DNA from 4 places in the Franconibacter daqui genome. Region 2 is predicted to be linked to each of the others. Evidence: predicted binding sites of a transcription regulator. Region 2 holds the regulator's gene; each other region holds the start of a gene.
The links. The regulator Fur, encoded in region 2, represses iron uptake genes when iron is present. The targets are predictions, from matches to a motif close to ATAATAATGAGAACNACTATCAA.
Positions count from the first base shown of each region.

Region 1: the regulator Fur is predicted to act here: its motif matches at 2,944-2,966, upstream of feoA (ferrous iron transporter A).
Region 3: the regulator Fur is predicted to act here: its motif matches at 2,479-2,501, upstream of sodA (superoxide dismutase [Mn]).
Region 4: the regulator Fur is predicted to act here: its motif matches at 4,178-4,200, upstream of sufA (Fe-S cluster assembly scaffold SufA).

Region 1 is NZ_BMKJ01000004.1:299,109-306,769, forward strand. It holds gene feoC ([Fe-S]-dependent transcriptional repressor FeoC) at 21-260, opposite strand; gene feoB (Fe(2+) transporter permease subunit FeoB) at 270-2,588, opposite strand; gene feoA (ferrous iron transporter A) at 2,618-2,839, opposite strand; gene IEX01_RS15325 (Tex family protein) at 3,523-5,847, opposite strand; gene greB (transcription elongation factor GreB) at 5,963-6,436, opposite strand; gene IEX01_RS15335 (hypothetical protein) at 6,516-6,698, shown strand; gene IEX01_RS15340 (DUF3289 family protein) at 6,745-7,587, shown strand; gene IEX01_RS15345 (DUF943 family protein) at 7,584-7,661, shown strand, end outside.
Region 2 is NZ_BMKJ01000001.1:462,979-470,639, reverse strand. It holds gene ybfF (esterase) at 1-651, shown strand, start outside; gene ybfE (LexA regulated protein) at 781-1,062, shown strand; gene fldA (flavodoxin FldA) at 1,218-1,748, shown strand; gene fur (ferric iron uptake transcriptional regulator) at 2,048-2,494, shown strand; gene IEX01_RS02220 (helix-turn-helix domain-containing protein) at 2,830-3,441, shown strand; gene IEX01_RS02215 (beta-N-acetylhexosaminidase) at 3,497-6,145, opposite strand; gene chiP (chitoporin ChiP) at 6,195-7,592, opposite strand.
Region 3 is NZ_BMKJ01000007.1:63,591-71,251, reverse strand. It holds gene rhaB (rhamnulokinase) at 1-279, opposite strand, end outside; partial or broken gene rhaS (HTH-type transcriptional activator RhaS) at 580-1,331, shown strand; gene rhaR (HTH-type transcriptional activator RhaR) at 1,405-2,259, shown strand; gene sodA (superoxide dismutase [Mn]) at 2,578-3,198, shown strand; gene yiiM (6-hydroxyaminopurine reductase) at 3,269-3,946, shown strand; gene lldD (FMN-dependent L-lactate dehydrogenase LldD) at 4,126-5,331, opposite strand; gene lldR (transcriptional regulator LldR) at 5,328-6,116, opposite strand; gene lldP (L-lactate permease) at 6,113-7,661, opposite strand, start outside.
Region 4 is NZ_BMKJ01000001.1:1,008,674-1,016,334, forward strand. It holds gene ydiJ (D-2-hydroxyglutarate dehydrogenase YdiJ) at 1-2,551, shown strand, start outside; gene menI (1,4-dihydroxy-2-naphthoyl-CoA hydrolase) at 2,548-2,958, shown strand; gene IEX01_RS04915 (hypothetical protein) at 2,996-3,724, opposite strand; gene sufA (Fe-S cluster assembly scaffold SufA) at 4,242-4,610, shown strand; gene sufB (Fe-S cluster assembly protein SufB) at 4,621-6,108, shown strand; gene sufC (Fe-S cluster assembly ATPase SufC) at 6,129-6,875, shown strand; gene sufD (Fe-S cluster assembly protein SufD) at 6,850-7,661, shown strand, end outside.

The DNA.
Region 1 (7,661 bases), on a different contig from region 2:
CGGCGGGGCGACCCGCCTTTTTAATGCGTAAGCATCCACAGCTCGCGCTGGCAGCCCTGGCTCTCCGGGCAACCTTTGCAACCGCTGCTGAGGCAGGCGTCCGGCTCCGCCTGCACCCTTTGCGCTTTGCCCATTCTTTCCAGTTGCTCCAGCATTGCCGCCACCCGGGGCAGGGGCAGCGCCAGCATCTTGCCGATGCGCTGCGCCTCCATGCGCCCCTGGAGCGCCAGCAGATCGCGTACGTCAACCAGGCTCGCCATCGCGCCTCCTTAATGGCATTCGCCTGCCGGGCTTTCGCAGCAGGCAGCAGGCGTACGGCGGCGGGCAAGCAGTGAAATATCCACACGGCTGCGTACGCGTCGCAGTCCAGTCAACAGCAGGGCGTTAAACAACGCCACCGCCAGAATGCAAACCAGGCTGTACTGCGGATGTTGATGAAAAGTCACGCTCTGGTAGAAGAGCGTTGCCAGCGAGTAAGCCACATTCAGCCCCCACAGAATGGAAAAGCCCATCCAGCCGCGGCTCGATTCACGGGCGATAGCGCCCATGACGGAAATGCAGGGGATATAAAGCAGCACAAAGATGAGATAGCTATAGGCGGCCGCTTCGCTGCCGAATTTGCTGCTCATGACGCCCATCGCCCCTGTCGCCATCTCGCCGTCGCCTTTGCTTGCTTCAATGGGGTTGGCGAGCACGCTCAGGCTGAAGGTCTCTTTGAGACTTTGCCAGGTTTCCTGGGCCGCGCTCTTTAATTCTTCCGCCAGGTTGAACGTCGTCGCGTCGAAGGCATCCTCATGGATGTTCTCTGCGGTGTAGAGGGTGTTCAGCGTGCCGACGACGACCTCTTTCGCCATTGCGCCGGTGAACAGGCCGACAGTCGCCTGCCAGTTATCGTCCCGCACGCCAATCGGCTGGAGCAGCGGCGTCAGCGCCTGGCTTACCGAGGCCAGCGCGGAGTCGTTAATGTTATTTACCGGTTTGCCGCTGAAAGAGAAGCTGTTTAGCGCGCCAATGAAAACGCTTACCACCACAATCACTTTCCCTGCGCGCAGGGTGAAGGCTTTCAGGCGCTGCCAGGTTTGCAACAGCAGGCTTTTAAGATGCGGCACATGGTAAACGGGCAGTTCCATCACGAACGGCGTGGCTTCGCCGCGCATGATGGTGTGTTTCAGCATCAGGCCGGTGAGAATCGCCATGACGATGCCGAGCAGATAAAGCGAGAAGACCACCAGCGCCCCCTGCTGGCCGAAAAAGGCGGCGGCGAAGACGGCGAAAATCGCCAGACGCGCGCCGCAGGACATAAAGGGCGCCATCATCACCGTCATCAATCTTTCGCGCGGCGCATCAAGCGTGCGGGCGCCCATCACCGAAGGCACATTGCAGCCAAACCCGACAATCAGCGGCACGAAGGATTTGCCCGGCAGCCCCAGCGACTGCATCAGGCGGTCCATGACAAACGCCGCGCGAGCCATATAGCCGGAGTCCTCCAGAAAAGAGAGGAAGAGGTACATCATGCCAATCTGCGGCACCAGCGGCAGAACGGTATTAATGCCGCCGCCAATCCCCTGAGCGAGGAAAATGGTCAGCCAGTCCGGAAAGTGGAACGTGTATCCCACCCATTGCAGGCCATGAATAAACAGGGCGACGGAGCCGGCGTCGAAGATGGGCTGCAGCGCGCCGCCGATATTAATCGCCAGTAAAAACATCAGGTACATCACCAGCAAAAAGACCGGCAGGCCGAGAAAGCGGTTGAGGATAATTTTATCCATCGCCACGGTCAGGCGGTGCGGCTCGGCGGTGAGGCTGTTGCTGACCGCATCGCAAATGGCGGCGATACTCTGATAGCGCGCGTCGGCGATAAGCAGCGCCGGGTCGTCCAGCGCATCAGCAAGACGCGCCTGCACGGCGGGGAGCAGGCTTTCCGCTTTGCCTGCAAACGCGCGGCTGTAGATGTCGCCTTCCAGCATTTGCAGGCCCAGCCAGCGGCGCTGGCGCGGCGGCAGCTCGCCCGGCATAACGGCTGCCAGCGCATCGGCTTCGCGCAGCAGCAGGGAGGGGTAGCGCACCAGCTCAACACGCAGGTTTTGCGGCTGGCGGTCAATGGCGAGCCTGAGGCTTTCGATACCGCGGGCGCGGGTGGAGACCAGCGGCACCACCGGGCAGCCCAGGCGGGCGGCCAGCGCGTCGATATCGATACGGATATTTTGCTTTTCGGCAATATCGAGCATGTTAAGCGCTACCACGCAGGGAATGCCGAGCTCCAGCAGCTGTAGCGTGAGATAGAGGTTGCGCTCAAGGTTCGAGGCGTCCACTACGTTGATGAGCATATCCGCTTCGCCGCCAAGAATGTAATGACAGGCGATCTGCTCATCCAGCGACGTCTGAGAAGAGATAGTGGTGAGCGAGTAAGTCCCCGGCAGGTCCACCAGAGTGACGTGGTGCTCAAGGGTGGAGAAAAACCCCTCTTTACGCTCGACCGTCACGCCTGCCCAGTTTCCCACGCGCTGGCGCGCGCCGGTCAGCTGGTTGAAAAGGGTGGTTTTACCGGAGTTAGGGTTGCCAATTAAGCCAATGGTTAACTTTTTCATAGTCGCGTGAACTCAATAACGGGTCGCCGTCAGGCGGCTTCAACCTGCAACAGCGCCAGATCTTTTTTTCTCAGCACCAGATTTACGCGTCGGGTTTCAATATGAATAGGGTCGCCAAGCGGCGCCACGCGCACCACGTTAAAAGAAGAGCCTGGCAACATGCCCAGCGACAGCAGTTTTTGACGATATGCCGGGCTGATGGCTGGCGCGAAGCCGGTAATTTTCCACGTGCTGTTAAGAGTGAATCGCATAAAGCCTACTTATCTTTCAGTTGCGGACGGGCTTTTCGGCATGACCGGTAGCCGACAATAAGCCGGAAATCACGCAGGAGAAGGGAATCGATTTATATGGCAGGATGATAATGATAATGGTTTTTATCTTCAACGCCTCGATAAAGCGAAAGGGTGCTTATTTACGGTTTATTTGTTCTGGCGCAAAAAAGAGAAAATAAGTTGCTGAATCTTTTGGGTTTTTACTTTTATTTTATACTTTTCAATGTATTAGGCTGGACAGGAAGGCGAAATAATTTCATTTTTAGCATGAATGTTATTATTTGGTTTCATCTGTTATTTGAATGAGAAAATAAAAACGGTGGGGAATGCCTGCGACAATCGCGACAAAACGTAATGGTTATTTCATCCCGTCTTTTTATTAATTATCGCGTTTAGCCGTGGCGCCGATTTTTGGTCAGCCAATGGGCGAACAGCGCTACGTTTATTCGTGCAGAGAAAGGGAAGCCAACGCGCAAGCGGGAGCTTCGGCTGACCTTCTGCGGGCGAGCCGGAATGATTAAGGGGGCGATAAGCCCCCCTTAACACATTCACAGGATGAGAGGCGCCATGATCATGCAACGCTTTGGTGAAGGCGCCGTCCGCCTTGCCCTGGCGCTTCTCATTTCCGCCGCTTCCCTGGCAAAGGGAAGAGACCGCGGCGTTTACCGCTTCTTGCCAAAGGCGGCGGCGAGCGCATCGCTCATCGCGCTGTTGCCGCTGGCGGCATTATCGCGCGGCGGCTTGCGGTTTTGCGCCGGGCGATTGCCCTGCTCACGGCCATTGCCGCCGCCGCGGCGGGCGTTGCCTTCGCCTGGCTGTTCATCCAGACGCATGGTCAGCGCAATACGCTTGCGTTGCAGGTCTACCTCCAGCACTTTCACCTTCACGATATCGCCCGCTTTCACCACTTTATGCGGATCGTCTACGAACTTATCGGCAAGGGAAGAGATATGCACCAGGCCATCCTGATGTACGCCGATATCCACAAACGCGCCGAAATTGGTGACGTTGGTCACCGCGCCTTCCAGCACCATGCCTGGCTGGAGATCGTTCATGGTCTCCACCCCTTCGGCGAACTGCGCAGTTTTAAATTCCGGACGCGGGTCGCGGCCCGGTTTTTCCAGCTCTTTGATGATGTCGGTTACCGTCGGCACGCCGAAACGCTCATCGGTGAAATCCACCGCCTTCACGTTACGCAGCGCATTGCTGTTGCCCATCAGGTCGCGCAAGGACTGCTCGGTCGCCGCCAGGATGCGTTCTACCACCGGGTAAGCCTCCGGGTGAACAGTTGAGGCGTCGAGCGGGTTGTCGCCGTGATTGATGCGCAGGAATCCGGCGCACTGCTCAAACGCTTTCGGCCCGAGGCGGCTAACTTTCAGCAACTGCTGGCGGTTGCGGAACTGCCCGTTCTCGTCGCGCCAGGCAACGATATTCTGCGCCATCATGCGCGTCAGCCCCGCCACGCGGGTCAGCAGCGGCACCGAGGCGGTGTTGAGGTCAACGCCCACGGCGTTTACGCAGTCTTCCACTACCGCGTCGAGCTTGCGGGCAAGCTGGCTCTGGCTTACGTCATGCTGATACTGGCCCACGCCGATGGATTTCGGGTCGATTTTCACCAGCTCCGCCAGCGGGTCCTGCAGACGGCGGGCGATGGAAACCGCGCCGCGTAAGGAGACATCCAGGTCCGGAAACTCCTGCGCCGCCAGTTCGGAAGCGGAGTAAACAGAAGCGCCCGCTTCGCTGACGATCACCTTCTGCGCCGTCACCTTCGGGAACTGCTTTTGCACGTCGAGGAAGAAACGCTCGGTTTCGCGCGACGCGGTGCCGTTGCCGATGGCGACCAGCTCCACGTTATATTTTTCACACAGCGCGGCCACGACCACCGCCGCTTTCGCCGCCTGTCCGGTATGCGGATAAACCGTATCGGTGGCGACCAGCTTGCCGGTGGCGTCCACTACCGCCACTTTCACGCCGGTGCGCAGGCCTGGATCAAGGCCCATGGTGGCGCGCAGGCCCGCCGGCGCGGCCATCAGCAGATCGTGCAGGTTGCGGGCGAAAACATTAATAGCTTCCTCTTCCGCGCGCTCGCGCACGGTGCTCATCAGCTCGGTTTCCAGGTGCATTAGCACTTTGATGCGCCATGTCCAACTGACGACGCCTTTGCGCCAGCTATCCGCCGGGGCGTTGTTCAGGCGCAGGCCGAGGTGGTCGATGATGATCTGCTCGCAGTGGCTTTCGCGCGGCGGCTCGTCAAACTGCGGGTCGGCATTCAGAGAAAGCTGTAAAACGCCTTCGTTGCGTCCGCGGAACATCGCCAGCGCGCGGTGCGAAGGCACCGTGGAAATGGGCTCATGGTGGGAGAAATAGTCGCGGAACTTCGCCCCTTCTTCCTCTTTGCCCGGCACTACGGTTGCAACGAGGTGCGCGTTCTTCCACAAATAGTCGCGAACGCGGGCCAGCAGCGTCGCGTCTTCCGCGAAACGCTCCATCAGAATATAACGCGCGCCGTCGAGCGCCGCTTTGGCGTCGGCGACGCCTTTATCGGCATCAATAAACGTCGCCGCTGCCGCTTCCGGCTCGTTGGCAGGGTCGTTCCACAGCAGGTCCGCCAGCGGCTCGAGGCCTGCTTCGATGGCTATCTGCCCGCGGGTGCGGCGCTTGGGTTTGAAGGGCAGGTAAAGGTCTTCGAGTTCGGTTTTGCTGAGCGTGCCGTTAATGGCGGCGGAGAGGTCGTCGGTGAGTTTGCCCTGCTCGGCGATAGATTTCAGAATAGCCTGGCGGCGCTCTTCCAGTTCGCGCAGGTAGCCCAGACGCGTTTCAAGCTGACGCAGCTGCGTGTCGTCCAGGCCGCCTGTCACTTCCTTACGATAACGTGCGATAAACGGCACGGTGTTCCCTTCATCAAGCAGGCGAACGGCAGCTTCTACCTGTTCCGTCCTGGCCTGAAGTTCGCCGGCGATAATGCGGCTGAGCGAATCATTCATCATGGCAATGTCATCTGTTGAGTACGAAAAGTCAGGGCACAGTTATACGGATTGAGCGGGGAAAATGCCAGCCACAGCCGCGCCGGGGGGAGGAATCGGACACTTCTGTGGCGCAGGATTATTTAACGTATTCGATCTCGTTCACATACCAGGTGGCAAGGCCTGCCGGGGTCTGAACGGTCGCCACGTCGCCAGGCTCTTTTTTCAGCAGCGCGCGCGCCATTGGGGAGTCGATAGAGATGTAATCTTTGCGGCCGAAAATTTCGTCATAACCGACGATGCGAAAGCGCTTAATGTCGCCGTCGTCGTTTTCCACCTCAACCCAGGCGCCGAAGAAGACTTTGCCTTCCTGCTGCGGCGAGTAATCGACGATTTTAAGCTGCTCCAGGCATTTGGTGAGATAGCGGACGCGGCGGTCAATTTCCCGCAGCCGCTTTTTGTTGTACTGGTAGTCAGCATTTTCGCTTCGGTCGCCAAGGCTTGCCGCCCAGGTCACTTTTTTTGTGACTTCCGGGCGCTCTTCGCGCCAGAGATAATCGAGCTCTTTTTTCAGCTTTTCATAGCCTTCGCGGGTGATTAAGGGCGTTTTCATCTGCGGATTTTCCAAAGTAACCGTGCACCGGCGTACCTTAACGAGCGCTGCCGACAAAGGGAAGCGCCGCTGTTAAGAAATGCGCGCCGCAGGCGTGGCGGTTTTTGGTTCGAGCGGCAAGCCGGACGCAAAAGCGAAAAGGGCGGCGCGCCACATTCATCCGTTTTACTTTATCCGGGAAAAAGCGTTGTGGGAAAATAAAGACGCCTTGCCTGTAAAAACTCCCTTTGTTATTTCAGATCATGCTTTAAAAAATAAATAAGCACGGATAATGCGCAAACAGAACGTGAATAACAGGACGTTATTTTATGGTAATGGCAACCTTCCCTTTAACGATTTATCAAACACGCCGCGGCTTTAATGATGTTGGCGCGGATGACATGCGTTACGGGGATATATCACAGGAACAACTCATAAAAAGATTCCGGCTCACCGCGGTATCGAACGTTATCGATCCTTATACTCTGACGCGATTAACGCCTTTTAATACGCCGCAGTCGCGCTTTGCTGGCGTATATGGCAACAGAAACGGCGGCCAGCTTAGCGTTCATGAGTGCGCCAGATTACTGTTTGAAGAACTCCAGGCCACTTCTTTGCCTTTCGCTTTTTATGGGCCTTACCGGCAGCTTATCAATCAGATGCTGACGCACCTTTATCGCTCCACCGGCGCGCCCTGGCGCGACGCACGGTTAGATTTGGCCTACCGTAATCAAATCCTTAGGGATAACTCAAAAAACAGTACCCGGATTGCGATTAAGCAAGTTATCGACACTTACATTGATTACCAACAAAAGGGGTATCCTGGCGACAAGGTTTTCGCGTTTGCTGAAGCTATTCGCGACAAAATCTTGCCGAAGTTTGATTCATTTATTGATAAAATTAACGGTATGGGAGTCTGTGTGCATGATGTACATGCTACGCAGATTAAGGTGTTGAGTTTAAAGGTTGAAGAAAAACGGTGGCGAGCCAAAATTCTCTTCCAGGGGCAAGACCATTTTGGCCTCGGTATTGAAGACATTCAAAAACGAAAATTTATGCAACTTCAATTTTTTAGGATATGGTTCATTTTGCAACGCTTTAACCGGTTCGGCTTTCGGCCATTTCTGACTAATATGGAAGCAGTCATTGATCTGGAGGGAGGTAGCAGATGAAAAAGCTGCTGCTCATATTAGGGATTGTCGCCATTATGTTGGGGTGTTATTTCTATCTGAATAACAGGAAAGTT
Region 2 (7,661 bases):
GCGAAAGATCGCGATGTGCTGCAGGTCGATATGCGCAACCACGGTCTTTCGCCGCGTAGCAATGAGATGACGTATCCTGCAATGGCGCAGGATATCGTGGAAACGCTGGATGCCCACCAGCTTGATAACGTGGTGCTTATTGGGCACTCCATGGGCGGCAAAGCGGCAATGGCGGTGACCGCGCTGATACCGGAGCGCATCGTTAAACTGGTGACGATTGATATAGCGCCTGTCGACTATCAGGTACGACGTCACGATGAAATCTTCGCCGCCATTCGCGCGGTAAGCGAAGCGGGCGCCGCGACGCGCCAGCAGGCGGCCGCCATTATGCGCGAGCACCTCTCTGAAGAAGGCGTCGTTCAGTTTCTGCTGAAATCCTTCGCCGACGGTGAATGGCGTTTCAATGTGCCGACGCTCTGGGAGCAGTATGAGCACATTGTTGGCTGGCAGGAGGTGCCCGCCTGGCATGGTCCTTCGCTGTTTATCGCTGGCGGCGCTTCGCCTTACGTACAGGAAAATCACCGCGAGGCCTTGCTTAAGCAGTTCCCTGCGGCGCGAGCGCATGTCATTGCCGGCGCCGGGCACTGGGTGCATGCCGAAAAGCCCGAAGCCGTATTGCGCGCCATTCGTCGCTTCCTGGAAACTGATTAAAAACAAGGCGACTGGCGCTAACATGCCGCTAACGCGTTGGCGCGCCTCGTTCCCTGATGTATGATGGCGCGCTGAATGACACCCGGGCATCCGCTCCGGCAGCCTGTTTCCCCTGTCAGTAGTCAAATCATGGCCAAAGAACAAACGGACCGTACGACATTAGATCTGTTCGCGGACGAGCGTCGCCCGGGTCGCCCGAAAACCAATCCGCTGTCGCGTGACGAACAGTTGCGCATCAACAAACGGAACCAGCTCAAGCGCGACAAAGTTCGCGGGCTTAAACGTGTAGAGTTAAAACTTAACGCGGAAGCGGTTGACGCCCTGACGCAGCTGGCGCAGGCGCGCAACATGAGTCGCAGCGAATTGATTGAAGAAATTTTGTTGGCGCAGCTCAAGGCGCTGAATAGCTAAGGCCTTAAAACCCTTTTTCTTGTATGGAAATGTGTCAGAGTGTGCACCCCACCGTGATAGCTGTTTCCGCCCTCTTCTCTGTTCTGCTATTATTGCCCTATCTGTGGGCATTTCGCCACTACCATATCATTAGGATTCAAGAGGTTATTTTTCTCATGGCAATCGTAGGCATTTTTTTCGGCAGCGACACCGGCAACACCGAAAATATCGCAAAAGTTATTCAGAAACAGCTCGGGAAAGACGTTGCTGAAGTGCACGATATTGCCAAGAGCAGCAAAGAAGATCTGGAAGGTTTCGATATCCTGCTGCTTGGCATCCCGACCTGGTACTACGGCGAAGCGCAGTGCGACTGGGATGATTTCTTCCCGACCCTTGAAGAGATTGACTTCAATGGCAAGCTGGTCGCGCTCTTCGGCTGCGGCGATCAGGAAGACTACGCGGAATACTTCTGCGACGCGCTCGGCACCATTCGCGACATTATTGAACCGCGCGGCGCCACTATTGTGGGTCACTGGCCGACGGAAGGTTATCACTTTGAAGCCTCTAAAGGTCTTGCCGATGACGATCACTTCGTTGGCCTTGCCATTGATGAAGATCGTCAGCCGGAACTGACCGCTGAACGCGTCGAAAAATGGGTTAAGCAAGTTTCTGAAGAGCTGCATCTGCAGGAAATCATTAACGCCTAATCGTGAAACGGCGATAAATGTATTTTTTATCGCCGTTTTAGCTTCATTGATAGATAAAAGCGATAAAAATGATTGCTACAAATTTTTAACTTTCATCCGCATATCTGTACAATACCCTTCTGGATTATCGGGTAACGAGACGGCAAGCGCCGCGCTCGCCACGTTTTGAAAAGCACTATTGCTGGACGCTTGCGGTTTTCATTTGGTCCTGTCAGTTCTATAATGAGTCGCATTCATCTTCAGCGCATCCGATCTTAAGCTCTCCGGAGCACACCGTTTAGCAACAGGACAGATTCCGCATGACTGACAATAACACCGCATTAAAGAAGGCTGGCCTGAAAGTCACGCTTCCTCGACTGAAAATCCTTGAAGTGTTGCAGGAGCCAGTAAACCATCATGTCAGTGCGGAAGACTTATACAAGCGCCTCATTGACATGGGCGAAGAGATTGGTCTCGCGACCGTTTACCGTGTGCTGAATCAGTTTGACGACGCGGGTATCGTTACGCGTCATAACTTTGAAGGCGGCAAATCCGTTTTCGAACTGACTCAACAGCATCATCATGACCACCTGATCTGCCTCGACTGCGGCAAAGTTATCGAGTTTAGCGACGACTCTATCGAAGCGCGTCAGCGTGAAATCGCTTCTCGCCATGGCATTCGTTTGACTAACCATAGCCTCTATCTCTATGGCCACTGTGCCGATGGCGACTGCCGCGAAAACGAGCACGCGCACGACACAAAGTAAGCGAAAATAGCGTTCCGTTTTTGCTTTTTGTTAATAAGCCGACATAGTATGTCGGCTTTTTTTACACCTTTATCAGGCAGGCGCGACGCTAATAATCCATTTTTTTGATGCTTGCTATTTTAATATACTGGTCAAGAACTTATTTTATCTTATCTTTTTCTTACTTTTTATTTTCAGAAAAAGTAAATTATTTTACCATTCAATCAGTTACCCCCCTCAAGCGCCCCATTCAGGCTTACAACGTCATTGGCCTGTCTTGCAGTAAAAAAATCAACTCTATTAGAATAGCCCCTCGTTATTTATTCCAATAATATACTTATACAAAGGTCGCCGTTATGGTAATACCTCAGAAACCCCTTGCCGAAATTTATCGCCTGTCCGATATCTTTAATGGTTATGGCAACTGGTATCGCGCAGAAAAAAATACGTCTATTCCAACGCGTGAAGGCTTTGTTTGCATTATTCGCGGCGGCCTTTTTTCCGTATTGCGTAAAAGTGACAGATTACTGATTGAAAAATGTAGCGCCCCGTCTATTCTGGGCGTTGCGCGTAATCTTAATAATAAAAATTATTTCAGAATTCAGGCCGATGCTGAGTGCCACTATCAGCTCATTCCTTTTGATAAATTTCTGAGTGAAATAGAGAATCATCAGTGCCAACCACAGTTATATAAGGTACTGGCCTGGAACATCGACTTACTCTGCCATCGCGAAGAATTATTGCTTGGGCATAATAGCTACCTCATGATTAAAGGTAATCTGGTCACGCTTGCCGCCATGGATGAATTTATGCGAAATAAGATTAACGTTGCCGATTATATCGTTAAGCGAACCAATCTTTCTCGCAGCATGGTGATGAAAACGTTGTCGCAGTTGCGGCATGATAATTATGTAGAAATAAGTAAAGGAAAATTAACCGCGCTGCGTACGCTGCCAGAAAGCCTGTAAGCTTTTGCTGAAAGATAAAAAAAGCCCGCCATCAGGCGGGCTTTTTTTTACGGGACTATTTAACGCTATCGACACGGCTGTAGCGTTGACCATCCGGGCTTACCGCGCGAATCAGTACTTCGCCCTCAACCTGTGGTCGCGCCTTATTGTCATAGCGTAGCCAGTTTTTACCGTTATCCGTAGAGTATTCTGCCGCCAGCCCCGGCAGGCTGGTGTTTATTTCCAGTATGCCTTTTTCCACTCTGGCGCCCGGCACCGGCAAACGATACTGGATGCCCGCTTTGTCCAGTTTCGCCAGCTCCCGGTGGCCTATAAGGCTTGCAAAGCGAGCCCAGTCTGAGGCGAGGGCTTTTTTATCCACCCACTGCGTTTCCTGGCCCTTATACTCGCGACCCGCCTGATAATCCTGCTCCCAGGCGGCGCGATGCCATGCGCGCTCAGCGACAACAATAAGCCTTGGGTAGATCATGTACTCCATCTGCTTATCGGTACGAACGACTTCGCTCCAGAGCTGAGCGGAAAGGCCCAGCGCACCCGGCCAGGGCTTGTCAGATTTCGCACTGAAGGTATTGCCATCGCGATCGACGGAAGTTTCCGCATTCTGCGGCAGGTTGTCTGGCGCAAAGCTGAAGATTTTACGCTCGTCGCTGAACCGTGTTCCCCAGTAATAGCCGCTCTCCGCCGGGTTGACTTCATAGGGGAAATCCAGATAGAGATAGTCAGGGTTGGAGACGATAACCCTGAAACCTTTATTCGCCCAGTCGTTTGCCGTATCAAAGCCGCCCCAGAACAGCGTGTCCCAGAAGTTAACATTAACCTGACGGGTGCTGAACGCGCTGGCGTCTTTCGCATCTTTCAGCCCATCCTGCCAGGCCTGCATGACGCTGATGCCGTGCGCATTTACCAGCTTGCTGATCTCAATGCCAAAGTAGCTGGAAAGGTGTTCAACGTCCGCGACCTCGCCCCGTTCAAGCAGCTTTTTACACGCAGGTGATTTTTCCCACGGCTTATTTTGTTTACTCAGATCGATAATCCCCTTCCCCTCTTCCGGATGGGACTTGTCGGTATACCCTGTTCCCAGGTAGATATTCTTCGCCTCGTCGCCGCCAGCGTGCCAGACGGTTAAAGGTTGCCCCGCCTCTTTATGCATCAACTGAACCTCAGAGATGACTTTGTCGACGAAGTTGCGTGACGAAGCGAGACAAGGATTCAGATAACCGGTTCGATCGTAATACTGTACGCCTGTCGTGTTTGACGTGTCGGCGGGATCCAGCAGGCGGTAATGGTTTGCTTCCTGCGCTTTTCCCGCTTCCATTAAGCGGGCATAGCGCGCTTCCATTGATACCACCGCCGCCCTCGCATGCGCGGGCATATCAATTTCAGGGATAACCTCGATGTGCCGCGCAGCAGCGTATTTCACAATCTCAATATAATCAGCGCGCGTGAAGTAGCCGCTGCCGTTGTTATTACTCTCGGGCCCCGAACCCAACTGCGGCAGAAGACAGCGTTTTTCAGTGAGGTCATGGCAGCGTTTCGCCCCTGTTTCGGTCAGTTCCGGCAGCCCGGGGATTTCCAGGCGCCAGCCTTCATCATCGCTCAGGTGGAAATGAAACTTGTTGAGTTTATAAGCGGCCATTTGATCCAGCAGACGCAACACTGCCGCTTTTGAATGGAAATTGCGTCCGACGTCCAGATGAATAGCGCGCCAGCTAAAGCGAGGCGCATCGCTCGCCTCAAGCGTAGCGATTTGCGGCTTACCTTGCGCCGGGAGCAGTGAGAGCAGGGATTGTAGACCGTAGAAGACGCCAGCGGCGTCGTATCCCGTCACTATTGTCTCCTGCGGCTTGATTTGTAAACGGTAAGCGCCGGATACCGCCTCCGGTTTCTGAAAGTCGTCTGGCGCAACGAGAGTGTTAACCGGATAGCCCTGACCGGTTTTCACGCCGAGCTGCGCGAAACGCGAAGCCACCGCCTCGCGGGAAGCTGGCGCAAGCGAAGCCAGGTCGAGCACGACCCCGCGGCTTAAGTCCACATTTTCGGCATGCACCGTAACCGTTTTAGGGGTAGGAACAATCTCTCCTCGCAGCGCCGCAGCATCCGGTAAAGCGACATCGCTGTTTTTGTTATAGCGCGCCTCTGCGGTCATCAACACATTTTTATCATCCGGCGTACGCCTCCACTGTTCACCGAGCGGACTGACAAACCGGGCCAGATCTTCTGTGTCGGTGTTGGCGATAATAACGGGACGACTGTCGTCAGAGGTGACATACCAGCGAGGGAGCACGTCGGTAATAAAAAGCTGCCAGTACTCATTAATAATCGGGATAGTGACGGCCTGGTTTGCCGGAAAGCCCGTGAACTTATCGGTGGGTTCAAGCTTATGCAGGTCACCCATGACGTGGGTGACCTTAAACTGTTCATTCTCCACTTTCAGGATTTGCCGGATGCTGTGAAACCAGATAGTCCAGTTTCTGTCGGTTAGCGCATCGCCATGGTTCGTTAAGGTGATAACGGCTTTACTGCAGGCGGCCCAGTCGGCGCCGAGCGCCGCGCAGTCCACGCCGTGTTGCTGTGCGTGGTTATCCTGCACGGCATAATTGAGCGTAAACTGACTCAGTTTATTCGCCAGTTCCTGGTCTGCCCAGGCGCTGCTCATTAGTCCGGCCAGAGCGAGCGCTAAAACACTACGCTGTAATCTCTTCATTTTGTTCCCTCAGAGCGAGATAGCATTAATGAGTATGAAGCGGGAAGCATCAGAACAGGGTGAACGGCGCAATGAACATCAATTTCACGTCGCGTTCGTCCTGAAAAATATTGCCGTAGCCACCGCCGTAACTGGGAATAGCGGAGTGGTTGTCATACTGCGTGAAATGCAGCTTAAACGTGGCGCCTTTAGCGCGCCCTTCTACGAAGGTATAAATTGCATCGAGGCTGTAAGCCGATTCCTTGAGACGATAATCAGGATCGTAATAACCATCGCGGGTCGGCGCGGAGCTGGGCTTAGCATCCCAGGCGTACACGTAAGACGCGCCAAAAGACCATCCCGCCAGCTTCAGGTGGGTAAGGTCATAGATAGCGCCGACGAAAAGCGCCTTTTCACCGTTAGCGTTAAAGTCAGAACGGTTATCCCACCAGATATCCAGCCGACCGTTTGATGAGGCGTAGGTTGGCGTCATGCGTTGCAGAAAATAGCCCTGTTGCCCGTCGGCCTTCACCCAGGTGCCTTCCAGACGTAGATCAACCGGCCCCACCCTGTAGCCAAAGGTCAACGCCTGCAGCCATGCCGTGGCGTCATAAATATCGTTGCCTGAGCCGTCGCTTACTTTGTCGCGGGCGCCGTAGAATTGATAACTGGCGGCGAGCGGGCTTCCCGCAATATCAAATTTATAGCTGGCTTTAGCAAAGTATTGGTCAACGTAACCTTGCGCCTGGCCGAAGGCCGCTTCGAGAATAAAGTTATTTTTGAAGTCATACTTCGCGCCTAAAGAATGGAGATAGTCGACGCGGGTCGCTTTATCGTTCTGGTAAAATTTATCCATTTCAAGATGCCACGGGGCTTTATAAGCGTTGCTCCACATATATGAGAAGCTGAGCAGGCCCGCCTCGCCGTAGTCCGCGCTGGCCCCTGCCTCCGCGCCCTGGTAAGTGCCAGGCATAAAGCTCCAGTGCGGCGCCAGAAGCGTTTGGCCGGTGGGCTGGATATATCCGGCGCGCGCCCATAAAGGACCATATTTAAATTTCGCGGCGGCTTTATAAAGGCTTACTCCGCTTTTATCACCGGACCAGTCTTCATCGTAAGCTTTATTACTGGATGAGAAGGCGATTTCATTTGGATGCGCGCTGTCGCCATTTTCCGCCATTTCAATTGCCGTAAAGAGCGCGAGATCGACGCCGAACAGATCTGCCGCATACCCTGACGAAAAATCAAGATTACCGTTCCAGGTTGCATGAGAAAGGTTAGTTTTGTATTTATCCTCTGCGACATCTTTGCGGTCTCGCTCTCGCTGCCAGTAATAGAGGCCGCCCGTCAGCGTTGAATCATCAATAAAGCCAGTGGAATAAACAGCAGGTGTAAAACTCAAAGTAGATAAAGCGCTTACGCTCGCCAGTAATAATAGCCGCGTCCTGCGCCTTTTTAAAAAAAGAGGCATATCAAATTCCTTCTCAATAATAACTTTATAAAAAGCTTTCATGCAAAATAAATGCATACTTATGATTTT
Region 3 (7,661 bases), on a different contig from region 2:
GCCCGCTTTATCCAGCAAGACGAAATCCACGCCCCAGGTGTCGATGCCGATACTGTCGATAGCGTTTGCTTCATCGCAGGCTTTCTGCAACCCAATACGTATCTCGCCCTCCAGCACGTCCACGTCCCAGGTAGCAAAGCCTTCAAGAGGCTTAAGGCTGTTGGCGAAGCGGTGGATTTCGCGCAGTTGCAGGCCGCAGGTCGCGCTGTCGTAACGCGCCAGCATCACGCGACCGCTGGAGGCGCCCAGGTCAACGGCAACGCTATGGCGAAGAGTCATGGCGGGTATCCTTGTCTGAATCGTTACCCGCAGTTTAAAAAGGCGCGCAGCCCGTTACCTTCACGTTACTGACAGCGCGAAACCGCGGCTGGCAACAGAACAAAGGTAAACGTGAGGGATTTCACAGTTCAGCGTTTAGAGGGCGAAGCATGGCCCTGTGAGCTTCGCCGCATTTCTGGATCTTTCCTGTCGTTTCTTAAAAAACGTGCGCAGTTTGCGCGTTTTCCTGTCGGAAATTTAAGGTGAGGCGCCGGGCGGTTAACTACTATCACGCTACTTTCTGGTGCGAAGGAGGCGAACATGACGGTCTTATACGGCGCTGATTTTTTCCCGTCGGGCAATGCCACGGTAGCGATTGAACCGCGGCTGCCGCAGGCGGCGTTTCCAGAACATCATCACGACTTCTGGGAAATCGTGATTGTTGAGCACGGCACCGGTACTCATATTTTCAACGGCCAGCCCTATACGCTAAGCGGCGGTTCCGTTTGCTTTGTGCGCGACCACGACCGGCACCTTTTTGAGCACACCGAAAACCTCTGTCTGACGAACGTGCTTTACCGCGCGCCGGATGCGTTTTCGTTTATCGCCGGGCTGGAGCGGCTGCTGCCGCAGGAGCAGGACGGCAACTACGCCTCTCACTGGCGGGTGGGCCAGCAGGTGTTGCAGCAGGTGCGCGGGCTTATCGAACAGATAGAAGCGCTGGGCGAAGCCGCCGATACCCCCGCCATCGCTAACCGCGAGATCCTCTTTATGCAGTTGCTGATTTTGCTGCGTAAGAGCAGCCTGGCGGAAAACAGCGGCAAAGCTGACGAGCGGCTTAATCAGATGATCGCCTGGCTTGAAGACCATTTCGCCGAGGAGGTGTGCTGGGAGCAGCTCGCCGATAAATTCAGCCTCTCCCTCAGAACGCTGCACCGGCAACTGAGAGCGTGACCGATATTGCTTACCAGTGCGGCTTTGGCGACAGCAACCATTTCTCCACGCTGTTTAAGCGCGAGTTCTGCTGGTCGCCGCGCGAAATTCGTCTTGGGCGCGACTGCCCGTTTCAGTAACGCGAGACAAATCACCCTCTTACGCGCCAAAAACGTCGATACTTTCTGACTATTTAGCTTCCAGGGGCGTGTTGTGGCCGACCAGGTAATCCTCAAAAAAGATGACTTTTTCGCCACCGCCGTCCAGGCCGTCGCGGTGGCGGATCGCTATCCGCAAAATGTCTTCGCCGAGCATTCCCACGACTTCTGCGAACTGGTGCTGGTGTGGCGCGGCAATGGCCTGCACGTGCTTAACGACCGGCCCTGGCGCATCACCTGCGGCGATCTCTTTTACATTCGCGCCGAAGACCGCCACAGCTATCAGGCGGTGAACGACCTGGTGCTGCATAACATCATCTATTGCCCCGAGCGGCTGCGCCTCAACGTGGACTGGGCGGAGCTTTTGCAACCGCCGCGCGGCAGCGAAGCGCGCTGGCGGCTGGGAAGTCAGGGGATGGCGCAGGCGCGCCAGCTCATCAACCAGCTGGAGCATGAGAGCGTGAAGCCCGATGCGCTGTCGCAGTGTCTGGCGGAGAGCCTCTTTTTGCAGCTTTGCATCACGCTGCGCCGCCACCGTTATCAGCCCGCCGACGACGCGGCGACGGAGCAGGGCGAAACGCTCGATCTGCTTATCGCCGCGCTCGGTAAAAGCCTGGAAACGGATTTTGACCTGGCGCGTTTTTGCGAGCGTCACCAGGCGCCGGAGCGGCCGCTGCGCCAGCTTTTCCGCCAGCAGACCGGCATGACCATCAGCCAGTACCTGCGTCAGCTGCGCATCTGCCAGGCGCAATATCTGCTTCGCCATACCGAGATGCTGATTAGCGATATCGCCTCGCGCTGCGGCTTCGAAGACAGCAATTACTTCTCGGTGGTGTTTACGCGTGAGACGGGCGTAACGCCGCGCGTATGGCGCCAGCAGTTCGGCGTTTCTCTTAATAAAGCGTCGTAAGGCCCTGTTTCATAATTTGTTTCACGTAAATGAGTGTGAAGCATGGCCGGAGTTAAAAGTTTTCCGAAAAATTAAGAAGCAAGCGCCATATCACCAGAAGAGCTGCAAGCCCCGCTTCAGGCGGGTAAACGGCGCTTCGCACAGGCAAGTGGGTTACGCTGCGCTGCGCCAATTCCAGGCATTAGAAAGAAAATTTATAACCTTATTAAAACTGCGGCATTGATAAACATTTTCAATATCACTTAATTAACTATAATGAACCCACTGCTTACGCGGCGTTAACACCCCTCTGCCGCCCGACAATAAATGGAGATGATTATGAGCTATACACTGCCTTCCCTGCCGTATGCTTACGACGCCCTGGAACCGCATTTCGACAAGCAGACGATGGAAATCCATCACACCAAACATCACCAGACTTACGTTAACAACGCCAACGCGGCGCTGGAAAGCCTGCCGGAATTCGCTAACCTGCCGGTGGAAGAGCTGATCACCAAACTGGATCAGGTGCCGGCTGACAAGAAAACCGTTCTGCGTAACAACGCAGGCGGCCACGCTAACCACAGCCTGTTCTGGAAAGGCCTGAAAAAAGGCACCACCCTGCAGGGCGACCTGAAAGCGGCTATCGAGCGCGACTTCGGCTCCGTTGAGAAATTCAAAGAAGAGTTCGAAAAAGCGGCGGCTACCCGTTTCGGCTCCGGCTGGGCGTGGCTGGTTAAGCAGGGCGATAAGCTGGCCGTGGTTTCCACCGCTAACCAGGATTCTCCGCTGATGGGCGAAGCTATCTCCGGCGCTTCCGGCTACCCGATCCTGGGCCTGGACGTGTGGGAGCACGCTTACTACCTGAAATTCCAGAACCGTCGTCCGGACTACATCAAAGAGTTCTGGAACGTGGTGAACTGGGACGAAGCGGCTGAGCGTTTCGCTTCTCAGAAATAAGATTGCAAAATGACCGCTAAGAAGCGAGCCTGATGGCTCGCTTTTTTTATATCCGCATAAGGAGGCGCGAATGGAGTATCCCGTAACCGTTTTTATCGGCAAGGTGCGTGAGTATGAAGGCTCGCGGCCCAGCGCCATCGGCAAAGTGCAGGTGGAGGGCGAATTATCCCTGACCGACCGCGGGCTGGTGGGCGACCAGCAGGCAGAGAAAAAGATCCACGGCGGACCGGACCGGGCGCTATGCCACTATCCGCGCGAGCATTATGAGCAGTGGGCGCGGGAGTTTCCCGAGCAGGCGGCGTGGTTTGTCGCTCCCGCTTTTGGCGAAAACCTCTCCACCGTCGGGCTTACGGAAGCGAATGTCTTTATCGGCGATATCTTTCAGTGGGGCGACGCGCTGATTCAGGTCACCCAGCCGCGATCGCCCTGCTTCAAAGTGAATTTTCACTCTGGTATCGGCGACCTTTCCGGTCTGATGCAGGAGAAAACGCGCTGCGGCTGGCTTTACCGGGTCATTGCAGAAGGCAAGGTTGCCGCCGACGCGCCGCTGGCGTTAGTGTCGCGCGTAAGCGGCGTTTCGGTAAAAGAGGCCGCCGCCATCGCCTGGCACAACCCATTCGACGATGAGCAGTACCATCGCTTGCTGAGCGCCGCCGGGCTTTCTGCCAGCTGGGCGAAAACCATGCAGAAGCGGCGTCTTAGCGGCAAGATAGAAAGCTTTTCGCGCAGGTTGTGGGGCAGAGGGTAAGTTGCTGCCAGGGCGGCTGGTTTTACAGCATGAGGCTTGCCGTTTTATCAGAGGCTAACCATCATCACCTCAATTTCAGCCGATTTGAGGTGAAGGTGAGAGTCACTGAGGATGCTTCACCCTTGCAGGCCTGTTTCCGCAGGGCGGGTAAGCACAGCGCCACCCGCCGTTAAAGGCGCTTACGCCGCGTTATGCCGTTTCGTCTGCGCGCTGGCCGCAGGCAACTCCGCCAGCACGGAGGTGAACTCCGGCGCCGGCACCAGCGACTCGCGCGTGATCTCTTTAACAGATTTCGCGCCGGTCAGCGTCATCGCCACCCGCATCTCTTTTTCAATCAGATTCAGCAAATTAGCGACCCCTTTCTCACCGTGCGTGGCGAGGGCGTAAAGGTAGGCGCGGCCCAGCAGCACGCTGTCGGCGCCGAGTGCAATCATGCGCACCACGTCCAGCCCGTTGCGAATGCCGCTGTCGGCGAGAATAGCAATGTCACCTTTCACCGCGTCGGCGATGGCGGGCAGGGCGCGGGCGGAAGAGAGCACGCCGTCGAGCTGGCGGCCGCCGTGGTTGGAGACCACAATGCCGTCGGCGCCGAAGCGTACCGCGTCGCGGGCATCTTCCGGGTCGAGGATGCCTTTAATCACCATCGGGCCGTCCCAGAATTCGCGGATCCACTCCAGGTCTTTCCAGGAGATAGACGGGTCGAAGTTGTTCGAAAGCCAGCCGATGTAATCCTCAAGCCCGGTCGGTTTGCCAAGATAGGTGGAGATATTGCCGAGATCGTGCGGGCGGCCGTGCAGCCCCACATCCCAGGCCCATTGCGGGTGCGTCACCGCCTGCCAGTAACGGCGCAGGGCGGCGTTGGCGCCGCTCATGCCGGAGTGGGCGTCGCGATAGCGTGCGCCAGGGGTCGGCATATCCACGGTAAAGACCAGCGTTGAGCAGCCCGCCGCTTTGGCGCGCTCCAGGGCGTTGCGCATAAAACCCCGGTCGCGCAGCACATAGAGCTGGAACCACATCGGGCGATTAATGGCGGGCGCGACCTCTTCAATCGGGCAGACGGAAACGGTGGAAAGGGTAAAGGGAATGCCCTTCGCCGCCGCCGCGCGCGCCGCCTGCACTTCGCCGCGACGGGCGTACATGCCGCACAGCCCGACGGGGGCGAGTGCCACCGGCATAGAGAGCGTCTCGTTAAAGAGCGTTGTCTCAAGGCTTAAATCAGACATGTTCTTCAGCACGCGCTGGCGCAGCGCCACCTGCGAAAGGTCTTCCACATTACGACGCAGGGTATATTCAGCGTAAGCGCCGCCGTCGATATAGTGGAACAGAAAAGGCGGCAGCTTGCGCTGCGCCGCGGCCCGGTAGTCACTTGCCGCTGAAATAATCATGATTTTTTCTCCCTGGGAAGTGTGAGCAGGTCGTCGGGCAGGCGGGTCACGCGCGCCTGGCGGGCGACATCTTCATCAAGTTGTTTAATGGTGGAATGAACAAAACCGAGGTGTTGCATCACCGCTTTGCGCGCCCGCTCGGCGTCGCCTGCCAGAATCGCGTCCAGCATTTCGCGGTGCTGTTCAGTGAGCTGCGAGAAAATCGGCGGTTGCAGGTACATCCGCTGACGGCTCTCCATGACGGAGGATTGCAGCAGGTCGAAGAAACCGCGCATGGTCTGTAGCAGCACGATATTGTGCGACGCTTCGGCAATCGCCAGATGAAAACGCACATCCGCCTGGGCGGCGAGGTCCGGGTCATCCTGCTCGGTAAACTTCAGCGTCGCGTCAAAGCAAATTTGCAGCTTCTCTTTATCCGCGGGGGTGGCGCGAAGGGCCGCGTGCCAGGCGGTGCTGGCCTCAATGGCGTGACGCGCCTCTAATATGTCGTAGCGGTAGCCAGGGTCGTCCGCCAGCAGGCTGCGGATAGGCTGCACGATGCGCTGTTCCGACCAGGGTTCCAGCTGGTAGCGCAAAAAGGTGCCGCCGCCGCGACGGCTGATGAGCAGTCCTTCACGGATAAGGATTTGTATCGCCTCGCGCAGGGAATTGCGCGATACGCCAAGCTCGGCGGCGAACTTGCGCTCGGCGGGCAAACGCATGCCCGCCTCCAGTCCCCGGTCGCGGATAAAAATACGGATGCGCTCCACCAGGTGGTCGGCGAGGCGCTTTGTCATGGTCGTCATGGGATCATCCAGGTGAAGACATAGGCCTGAAGCGTGGTGATAAGGCCCACCATGCAGGTGAAGATCAGGCTGTGCTTCACGGTAAAACGGAACAGGTCAGATTCTTTGCCCACCAGCCCCACCGCCGCGCAGGCGATGGCGATGGACTGCGGCGAAATCATCTTGCCAGTCACGCCGCCGGTGGTGTTGGCCGCCACCATCAGAATATCCGACACGCCGATTTGCTGGGCGGCGGTGGCCTGAAGGGCGGCGAACAGCGCGTTCGACGAGGTGTCCGAGCCGGTCAGGAAAACGCCGAGCCAGCCGAGGAACGGCGAGAAGAACGGGAACGCGCTGCCGGTGTGGGAGAGCGCCAGCGCAAGCGTTGACGACAGCCCGGAGTAGTTAGAGATAAAGGCGAAGGCGAGCACCATGCCGATGGAGTAGATGGGCAGCGCCAGCTCTCTTAGCGTCTGGGCGAAGGTCTCCACCGCCGCTTTCGGCTTCATCCGCAACCAGATGATAGAGATTATCGCGGCAACGAGAATGGCGGTGCCGGTGGCGGAGAACCAGTCGAACTTGTAGACCGCCGGGTACGGCGTGGCTTGCGCCACCACCGGCGGCATGCGTGCCACCAGCTTGTCGAGATGCGGCACGGCGACGTTAAAGACCCAGTCCGCCAGCGGGCCGTTCTTCGCGAACAGCGCCTTAAATGGCGGCACGCTCCAGAGCGTGACCGTGGCGGTGAGGAACAGGAACGGCGTCCAGGCGCGCACCACCTGACCTGGCGTGTAATTTTTACGCGCCAGCGTCTGGTCGACCATTGACGCGCCCACATCGCCAAAGCGGAAGATGCGCACCGGCTGCCAGCGTTTCAAAAACAGCGTCAGACAGACCAGCGACACCAGCGAGGAGATGATGTCCGGCAGCTCCGGGCCAATAAAGTTCGAGCTTAAATACTGGGCGATGGCGAACGAACCGCCCGCCACCAGCACCGCCGGCCACGTCTCTTTCACGCCGCGCCAGCCGTCCATGATCGCCATGATCCAGAAGAGCACGATAATGGTCAGGAACGGCAGCTGACGGCCCACCATCTGGCCGATGGCGAAGCTGTCGATGCCCGTCACCTGGCCTGCCACCAGAATCGGAATGCCCATTGCGCCAAAGGCGACGGGCGCGGTGTTAACGATAAGGCACAGGCCTGCCGCGTAGAGCGGGTTAAAGCCAAGCCCGACCAGCAAGGCGGCGGTAATCGCCACCGGCGCACCAAATCCCGCCGCCCCTTCCAGAAACGCCCCGAAGGAGAAGCCGACAATCAGCATTTGTAAGCGCTGGTCCGGCGTGATTGAGAGTATTGATGACCGGATGATGTCGAACTGCCCGGTCTTCACGGAAATTTTATAGACGAAGACCGCCGCGATGATTATCCAGGCTATCGGCCACAGACCATAGAAGAAGCCATAAATCACCGAGGCGAAAGCCCGGTCGACCGGCATGCGGTAGAAGAACAGCGCCACCAGCAGCGCGATGGCGACGGTAATGGTCGCCGCCAGGTAGCCTTTCAGC
Region 4 (7,661 bases), 550 kb from region 2:
GTACGGCAAAACGTCTGACCATGTGATTGGGCTGCGGGCGGTGCTGCTGGGCGGCGATATTCTGGATACGCAGGCTATCGCTACGCCCCTTGCCGAAGCGCTGGGGCGAGACGCAACGGCTATCGGACGCGTCTATAAAACCGTGCTGGAGCGCTGCCGCGAGCAGCGTCAGCTGATCCTCGACAAATTTCCCAGACTCAACCGCTTCCTGACCGGTTATGACCTGCGTCATGTTTTTAATGACGATCTAACCGAATTCGACCTGACGCGCATTCTTTGCGGCTCGGAAGGCACGCTCGCGTTTATCACCGAAGCGCGGCTGGATATCACGCCGCTGCCGAAGGTCCGTCAGCTGGTCAACGTGAAGTACGACTCCTTCGACTCGGCGCTGCGCAATGCCCCCTTTATGGTGCAAGCGCAGGCGCTTTCCGTTGAAACGGTGGATTCTCGCGTGCTTAATCTGGCGCGGGAAGACATCGTCTGGCACTCGGTGCGTGAGCTGATAACCGACGTGCCGGATAAAGAGATGCTCGGGCTGAATATTGTGGAGTTCGCTGGCGACGACGAGGCGCTGATTGAGGGCCGCGTGGCGGCGCTCTGCGAACGTCTGGACGGGCTGATGGCCGCAGGCGAGGGGGGCGTAATCGGCTGGCAGGTCTGCCGCGAACTGGCGGGCGTCGAGCGTATTTACGCGATGCGTAAAAAAGCGGTAGGGCTGCTTGGCAACGCCAAAGGACTCGCCAAGCCGATTCCTTTTGCCGAAGACACCTGCGTGCCGCCGGAACATCTGGCCGATTACATCGCCGAATTTCGCGCGCTGCTGGATAGCCACGGCCTGAGCTACGGCATGTTCGGCCATGTGGACGCGGGCGTTTTGCACGTGCGCCCGGCGCTGGATATGTGCGACCCGCAGCAGGAGATGCTGATGAAGCGCATCTCTGATGAGGTGGTGGCGCTCACCGCCCGCTATGGCGGGTTGTTATGGGGCGAGCACGGCAAAGGCTTTCGCGCCGAATACAGCCCCGCCTTTTTCGGCGAAACGCTCTATAACGAACTGCGGCGTATCAAGGCGGCTTTTGACCCGGACAACCGGCTTAACCCAGGCAAAATCTGCCCGCCGATGGGCCTGGACGCGCCGATGATGAAAGTCGATGCGGTGAAGCGCGGCACGTATGACCGACAGATCCCGCTGGCGGTACGCACCTCCTGGCGCGGCGCGATGGAGTGTAACGGCAACGGCCTGTGCTTTAACTTCGACGTGAAAAGCCCGATGTGTCCGTCGATGAAGATAACCAGCGACCGTATTCATTCGCCAAAAGGCCGCGCGACGCTGGTGCGTGAATGGCTGCGGCTGCTCTCAGACCGCGGCATCGACCCGCTGAAGCTTGAAAAAGCGCTGCCGGAAAAACGCGCCAGCCTACGCACCCTGATTGCGCGCACCCGCAACAGCTGGCATGCCAACAAAGGCGAATATGACTTCTCGCACGAGGTGAAGGAGGCGATGTCCGGCTGTCTCGCCTGCAAAGCGTGCTCTACCCAGTGCCCGATCAAAATCGACGTGCCGGAATTTCGCTCGCGTTTTTTACAGCTCTACCACACCCGCTACCTGCGCCCGCTTCGCGACCATCTGGTGGCGACCGTTGAGAGCTACGCGCCGCTGATGGCCCGCGCGCCGAAGACCTTCAACTTCTTTATGAGCCAGCCCTGGGTGCGCAATTTTTCTGAAAAGCACATCGGCATGGTCGATTTGCCGCCGCTTTCCACACCGACGCTTCAGCAACAGCTGGTAGGGCACCGCTCCGCCAACATGACGCTGGAACAGCTCGAGAAGCTCTCTCAGGAAGCGCGTAACCATACCGTGCTGGTGGTGCAGGACCCGTTTACCAGCTACTACGATGCGCAGGTCGTGGCGGACTTTGTTCGTCTGGTGGAAAAGCTTGGCTTTCAGCCTGTGGTGTTGCCGTTCTCGCCCAACGGCAAGGCGCAGCATATCAAGGGCTTCCTGCAACGCTTCGCCCGTACCGCGCAAAAAACGTCGGAGTTTTTAAATCGCGTGGCGGCGCTCGGCATGCCGATGGTAGGGGTAGACCCGGCGCTGGTGCTGTGCTATCGCGATGAATACAAGCAAACGCTGGGCGCGGAGCGCGGTGATTTCCACGTTATGCTGGTGCATGAATGGCTACCGCAGGCTTTAGAAAAACGCGAAGCGCTGCCGGTGAGCGGCGAGCCGTGGTACCTGTTTGGCCACTGCACCGAAGTGACGGCGTTGCCCGGCGCCCCCGGTCAGTGGGCGCAAATTTTCGCCCGTTTCGGCGCGAAGCTTGAAAGCGTGAACGTGGGCTGCTGCGGCATGGCCGGAACTTACGGACACGAGGTTAAAAACCATGCCCGCTCGCTCGGCATTTATGAGCTTTCCTGGCATCAGGCGATGCAACGTCTGCCGCGCAACCGCTGTCTGGCGACAGGTTATTCCTGCCGCAGCCAGGTAAAACGCATTGAAGGCAACGGCGTGCGTCATCCGTTGCAGGCATTGCTGGAGTTTCTGCCATGATCTGGAAACGTAGCGCGACGCTCGATGCCCTCAACGCCATGGGGCAGGGGAATATGGTGGGGCTGCTGGATATTCGCTTTATCCGCCTTGGCGACGACGACCTTGAAGCGACGATGCCGGTGGACAGCCGCACCCATCAACCCTTCGGCCTGCTGCACGGCGGCGCTTCGGTGGTGCTGGCGGAAACGCTCGGCTCGGTCGCGGGCTATCTCTGCACCGAAGGGGAACAACAGGTGGTGGGGCTTGAGGTTAACGCCAATCACCTGCGTTCCGTGCGTAGCGGGCTGGTGCGCGGCGTATGCCGCGCCCTGCATGTCGGGCGTCGTCATCAGGTCTGGCAGATTGACATTTTCGACGAACGGGACAGGCTTTGCTGTACGGCGCGGTTAACAACGGCGGTGGTGTGAATATATTTAAAAAGGCGCCTTGAAGGCGCCTTTATTATTAATATTTTTTGACCAGACGATCGATTTTTTCCTGATAATCCCAGGCATTGCCCATGCTGGTTCCCTGAACAATGCTAACCGTAACGGAATACAAATTTGTCAGCTGGTTCTTACGATCAAATTCAACGTAGATGCGGTCTGATTGACCGGACTCGGTGCCTTTAACCATGTTATAGAGCGGAATATATGATGACGCGTCGCGGGAAATTTCCGTACTGCTGTAGATCCACAGCAGAGAGCCGTTGTCGGTAAACGTGGCTTCTCTCGGCTGACCCAGCAAAGAAACAACTTTGCTTTGACTGTCGCCTTTATTCAAACTGGCAAAGGCGCTGTTTTTAACGTTAACCGGGTCTTTTTCGAAAACATTTTTTTCACGGAAGTTATTGGTCGTAATCGCGTGATTTACGACTACGTTGTTACTGTCGTAAGCGACATACAGCGAACGATGCGCGTAAGTTCCGGCAAGGTCGTTCAGGTGACCAATATATTGGGCGAGCGCATATTTTCCGTCCGGGAAACTTTTGTTGCGAGTATTGCGCGCTTCAGCTTTCTGCCCAAACGTTTGTTCTACCTCCTGGCGCGTGGTTTTCCCATCCACAATTTTCGCACTTAATTGCCGATCGCTTTGACTGTCGTCCGCCAGCGTCTTGTTGCCATGTATCCATGCAGAGCAAGAGGTCAGGGAGAGAGAAAATAATGTAGCCGCCAGTACTGCCTTAATTTTCATGATTTATATCCATTCGCCTGAAAGCGTTTTGCTTGAGTAAACAGGGCATCGTCGCTGCAGTCATCGCGTGGGCTGCGCAATTCAGCCCCTCCTTGTCAGTCTCACCATTATCCTCTGGTGAAATAGGGTTATCGGCATAACCCTTTCATTCTTTGGCTATTTTTCGGCTTAACGCGTTGCCGGCTACGCAGAATCCGCGCAACGCGTGGAGTGGTGCTGGAAAAGAGCGCGAAATTGCGGAGGCGTTTTTAAAGCGGCTATTTGATAAATAGGTATTTTCTATACAACTTATGGATATTTACTTTGTCTGACTGGCAGAGAATTTTTCTTTTTATTTTTCAAAAAATTAATAAAGAAGCTTACAACCTGACCTCCTTTAGCTGAAGGTCTATGCTTAATAAAAGTGCTTAAAAAGTGCCTTTTAGCGAATACCCCTGTTCAACAGAGGTTGAAGTGATAATTATTATCACTAACATGGTGTTATCGCCTGAAAGGCAATCAATTGTGAGGTAGCGCGATGGAATTACATTCAGGAACCTTCAATCCGGAAGACTTCAGCTGGCTGGGGCTGACCATGACGCCTGCCGCTGCTGATCATATCCGTTCGCTGATGGCGCAAAAACCGGCGTTGCTAGGAGTGCGTCTTGGCATCAAGCAGACGGGCTGCGCAGGCTTTGGCTACGTGCTTGATACGGTAAGCGAGCCGAAAGAAGACGATCTGGTCTATGAACAAGACGGGGCGCGTCTGTACGTGTCGCTCCAGGCGATGCCGTTTATTGACGGCACCGAAGTGGATTACGTACGCGAAGGATTAAACCAGATATTTAAATTTAATAACCCGAAAGCGCAGCACGAGTGCGGGTGCGGCGAAAGTTTTGGGGTTTAGGCGGTAACTTATGTCTCGTAATACTGAAGCAACTGACGATGTACAAACCTGGACCGGCGGCCACCTGAACTACAAAGAGGGCTTTTTCACCCGGTTGCAGACCGATGAGCTGGCGAAAGGCATCAACGAAGAGGTGGTGCGGGCCATTTCTGCGCGCCGCAATGAACCGGAGTGGATGCTGGAGTTTCGCCTGAGCGCTTATCGCGCCTGGCTGGAGATGGAAGAGCCGCACTGGCTGCACGCCCATTACGATAAGCTCAACTATCAGGATTACAGCTATTACTCCGCGCCCTCCTGCGGTAATTGCGATGACAGCTGCGCCTCAGAGCCTGGCGCCGTGCAGCAAACCGGCAGCAACGCCTATCTCACGAACGAGGTGGAAGAGGCGTTCAACCAGCTTGGCGTACCGGTGCGCGAAGGCAAGGAAGTGGCGGTAGACGCGATTTTCGACTCCGTTTCGGTCGCCACTACCTACCGTGAGAAGCTGGCGGAGCAGGGTATTATTTTCTGCTCCTTTGGCGAAGCCATTCATGAACATCCGGAGCTGGTGAAGAAATACCTGGGCACCGTGGTGCCGTCGAACGATAACTTTTTCGCCGCGCTGAACGCGGCGGTCGCTTCTGACGGCACTTTCATCTACGTGCCGAAAGGGGTGCGTTGTCCGATGGAGCTTTCGACCTACTTCCGCATTAACGCGGAAAAAACCGGCCAGTTCGAGCGCACCATTCTGGTGGCGGATGAAGGCAGCTACGTAAGCTATATCGAAGGCTGTTCCGCGCCGGTGCGCGACAGCTATCAGCTGCACGCGGCGGTGGTGGAAGTCATCATCCACAAAGATGCGGAAGTGAAATACTCCACGGTGCAGAACTGGTTCCCCGGCGACAACAACACCGGCGGCATCCTGAACTTCGTCACCAAGCGCGCGCTGTGCGAAGGCGAAAACAGCAAGATGTCCTGGACGCAGTCGGAAACCGGCTCGGCCATCACCTGGAAATACCCGAGCGTTATCCTGCGGGGCGACAACTCTATCGGCGAGTTCTACTCCGTGGCGCTGACCAGCGGCCACCAGCAGGCGGATACCGGCACCAAAATGATCCACATTGGTAAAAACACCAAATCGACCATTATTTCGAAAGGCATCTCGGCGGGGCAGAGCCAGAACAGCTATCGGGGGCTGGTGAAAATCATGCCGACGGCGACCAACGCCCGCAACTTTACCCAGTGCGACTCGATGCTCATTGGCGCAGACTGCGGGGCGCATACCTTCCCGTACGTAGAGTGCCGCAATAACAGCGCTCAGCTTGAACACGAGGCGACCACCTCACGCATTGGCGAAGACCAGCTCTTCTACTGCCTGCAGCGCGGCATTAGCGAAGAAGATGCCATCTCCATGATCGTTAACGGCTTCTGTAAAGATGTCTTCTCCGAGCTGCCGCTGGAATTTGCCGTTGAAGCACAAAAATTGTTGGCCATTAGCCTTGAGCACAGCGTCGGCTAAGGCGTGAGAAAGGATAAGACATGTTAAGCATTAAAAACTTGCAGGTAAGCGTTGAAGACAAGCAGATCCTTCGTGGGCTGGATCTGGAAGTGCGTCCGGGCGAAGTGCACGCCATCATGGGGCCGAACGGTTCCGGTAAGAGCACGCTTTCCGCCACCCTTGCCGGGCGCGAAGATTATGAAGTGACCGGCGGCGAAGTGCATTTCAAAGGTAAAGATCTGCTGGAACTGTCGCCGGAAGAGCGCGCCGGCGAAGGGATATTTATGGCCTTTCAGTATCCGGTCGAGATCCCGGGCGTCAGCAACCAGTTCTTTCTGCAGACCGCATTGAATGCTGTGCGCCAGCATCGCGGCCAGGAGGAGCTTGACCGTTTCGATTTTCAGGATCTGATGGAAGAGAAAATCAGGCTGCTGAAGATGCCGGAAGATTTGCTTACCCGTTCGGTGAACGTCGGCTTCTCCGGCGGTGAGAAAAAGCGTAACGATATTCTGCAAATGGCGGTGCTCGAGCCTGAGCTTTGTATTCTTGACGAGTCGGACTCCGGGTTGGATATCGACGCGCTGAAAATCGTGGCGGATGGCGTAAACAGCCTGCGCGACGGCAAGCGCGCTTTTATTATCGTCACCCACTATCAGCGTATCCTTGATTACATCAAGCCGGACTACGTCCATGTGCTTTATCAAGGCCGCATCGTGAAGTCAGGCGATTTCACGCTGGTTAAACAGCTGGAGGAGCAGGGCTATGGCTGGCTTACAGAACAGCAGTAACGCGCTGCAGCAGTGGCATCGCCTGTTTGAAACGCAGGGAGGGCAACGCTCTGAATATGCGCAGCAGCACCTACAACAGCTGTTGCGCGCCGGCCTGCCGACGCGCAAGCATGAGCACTGGAAATATACGCCGCTGGAAGGTTTGCTTAACAATCAGTTCGTCGCGCCGCAGCCGCAGCCGGTAAGCGCTGAACAGCGCGACGCGCTGTCGTTGAGCGTTGACGCGCTGCGCCTGGTGTTTGTCGATGGCCGCTTCGCGCCTGAACTGAGCGATGAGCTGAGCGCGAGCGGGTTTGAGGTGGATATTGACGAGATGCGCGAAGGTTTGCCTGCGCCCGTGCAGCCGGAACTCTTCCTGCACCTCACCGAAAGCCTTGCCCGCAGCGCGACGCGCATCCGGGTGGCTCGCAATCAGCGTCCGGCGAAAGCGTTGCTGTTGATGCATATCAGCCGGGGCAGCGAAACCGATGAGATGAACACGGTGCATTACCGCCATCACATTGAGCTTGCCGAAGGGGCGCAGGCCACGGTCATCGAGCATTACGTAAGCCTGGATGACAAGCGGCACTTTACCGGAGCGCGCTTAACCATGCAGGTGGCCGCCAACAGCCACCTTCACCATTACAAGCTGGCGTTTGAAAACCCGGCAAGCTTCCACTTCGCGCATAACGATATCTGGCTTGGGCAGGATGCCGGCGCGTACAGCAACAGCTTCCTGCTGGGCGCAGGCGTCACGCGCCACCACACCAGCACGCGGCTGGATGGCGAAAACACGACGCTTCGCAT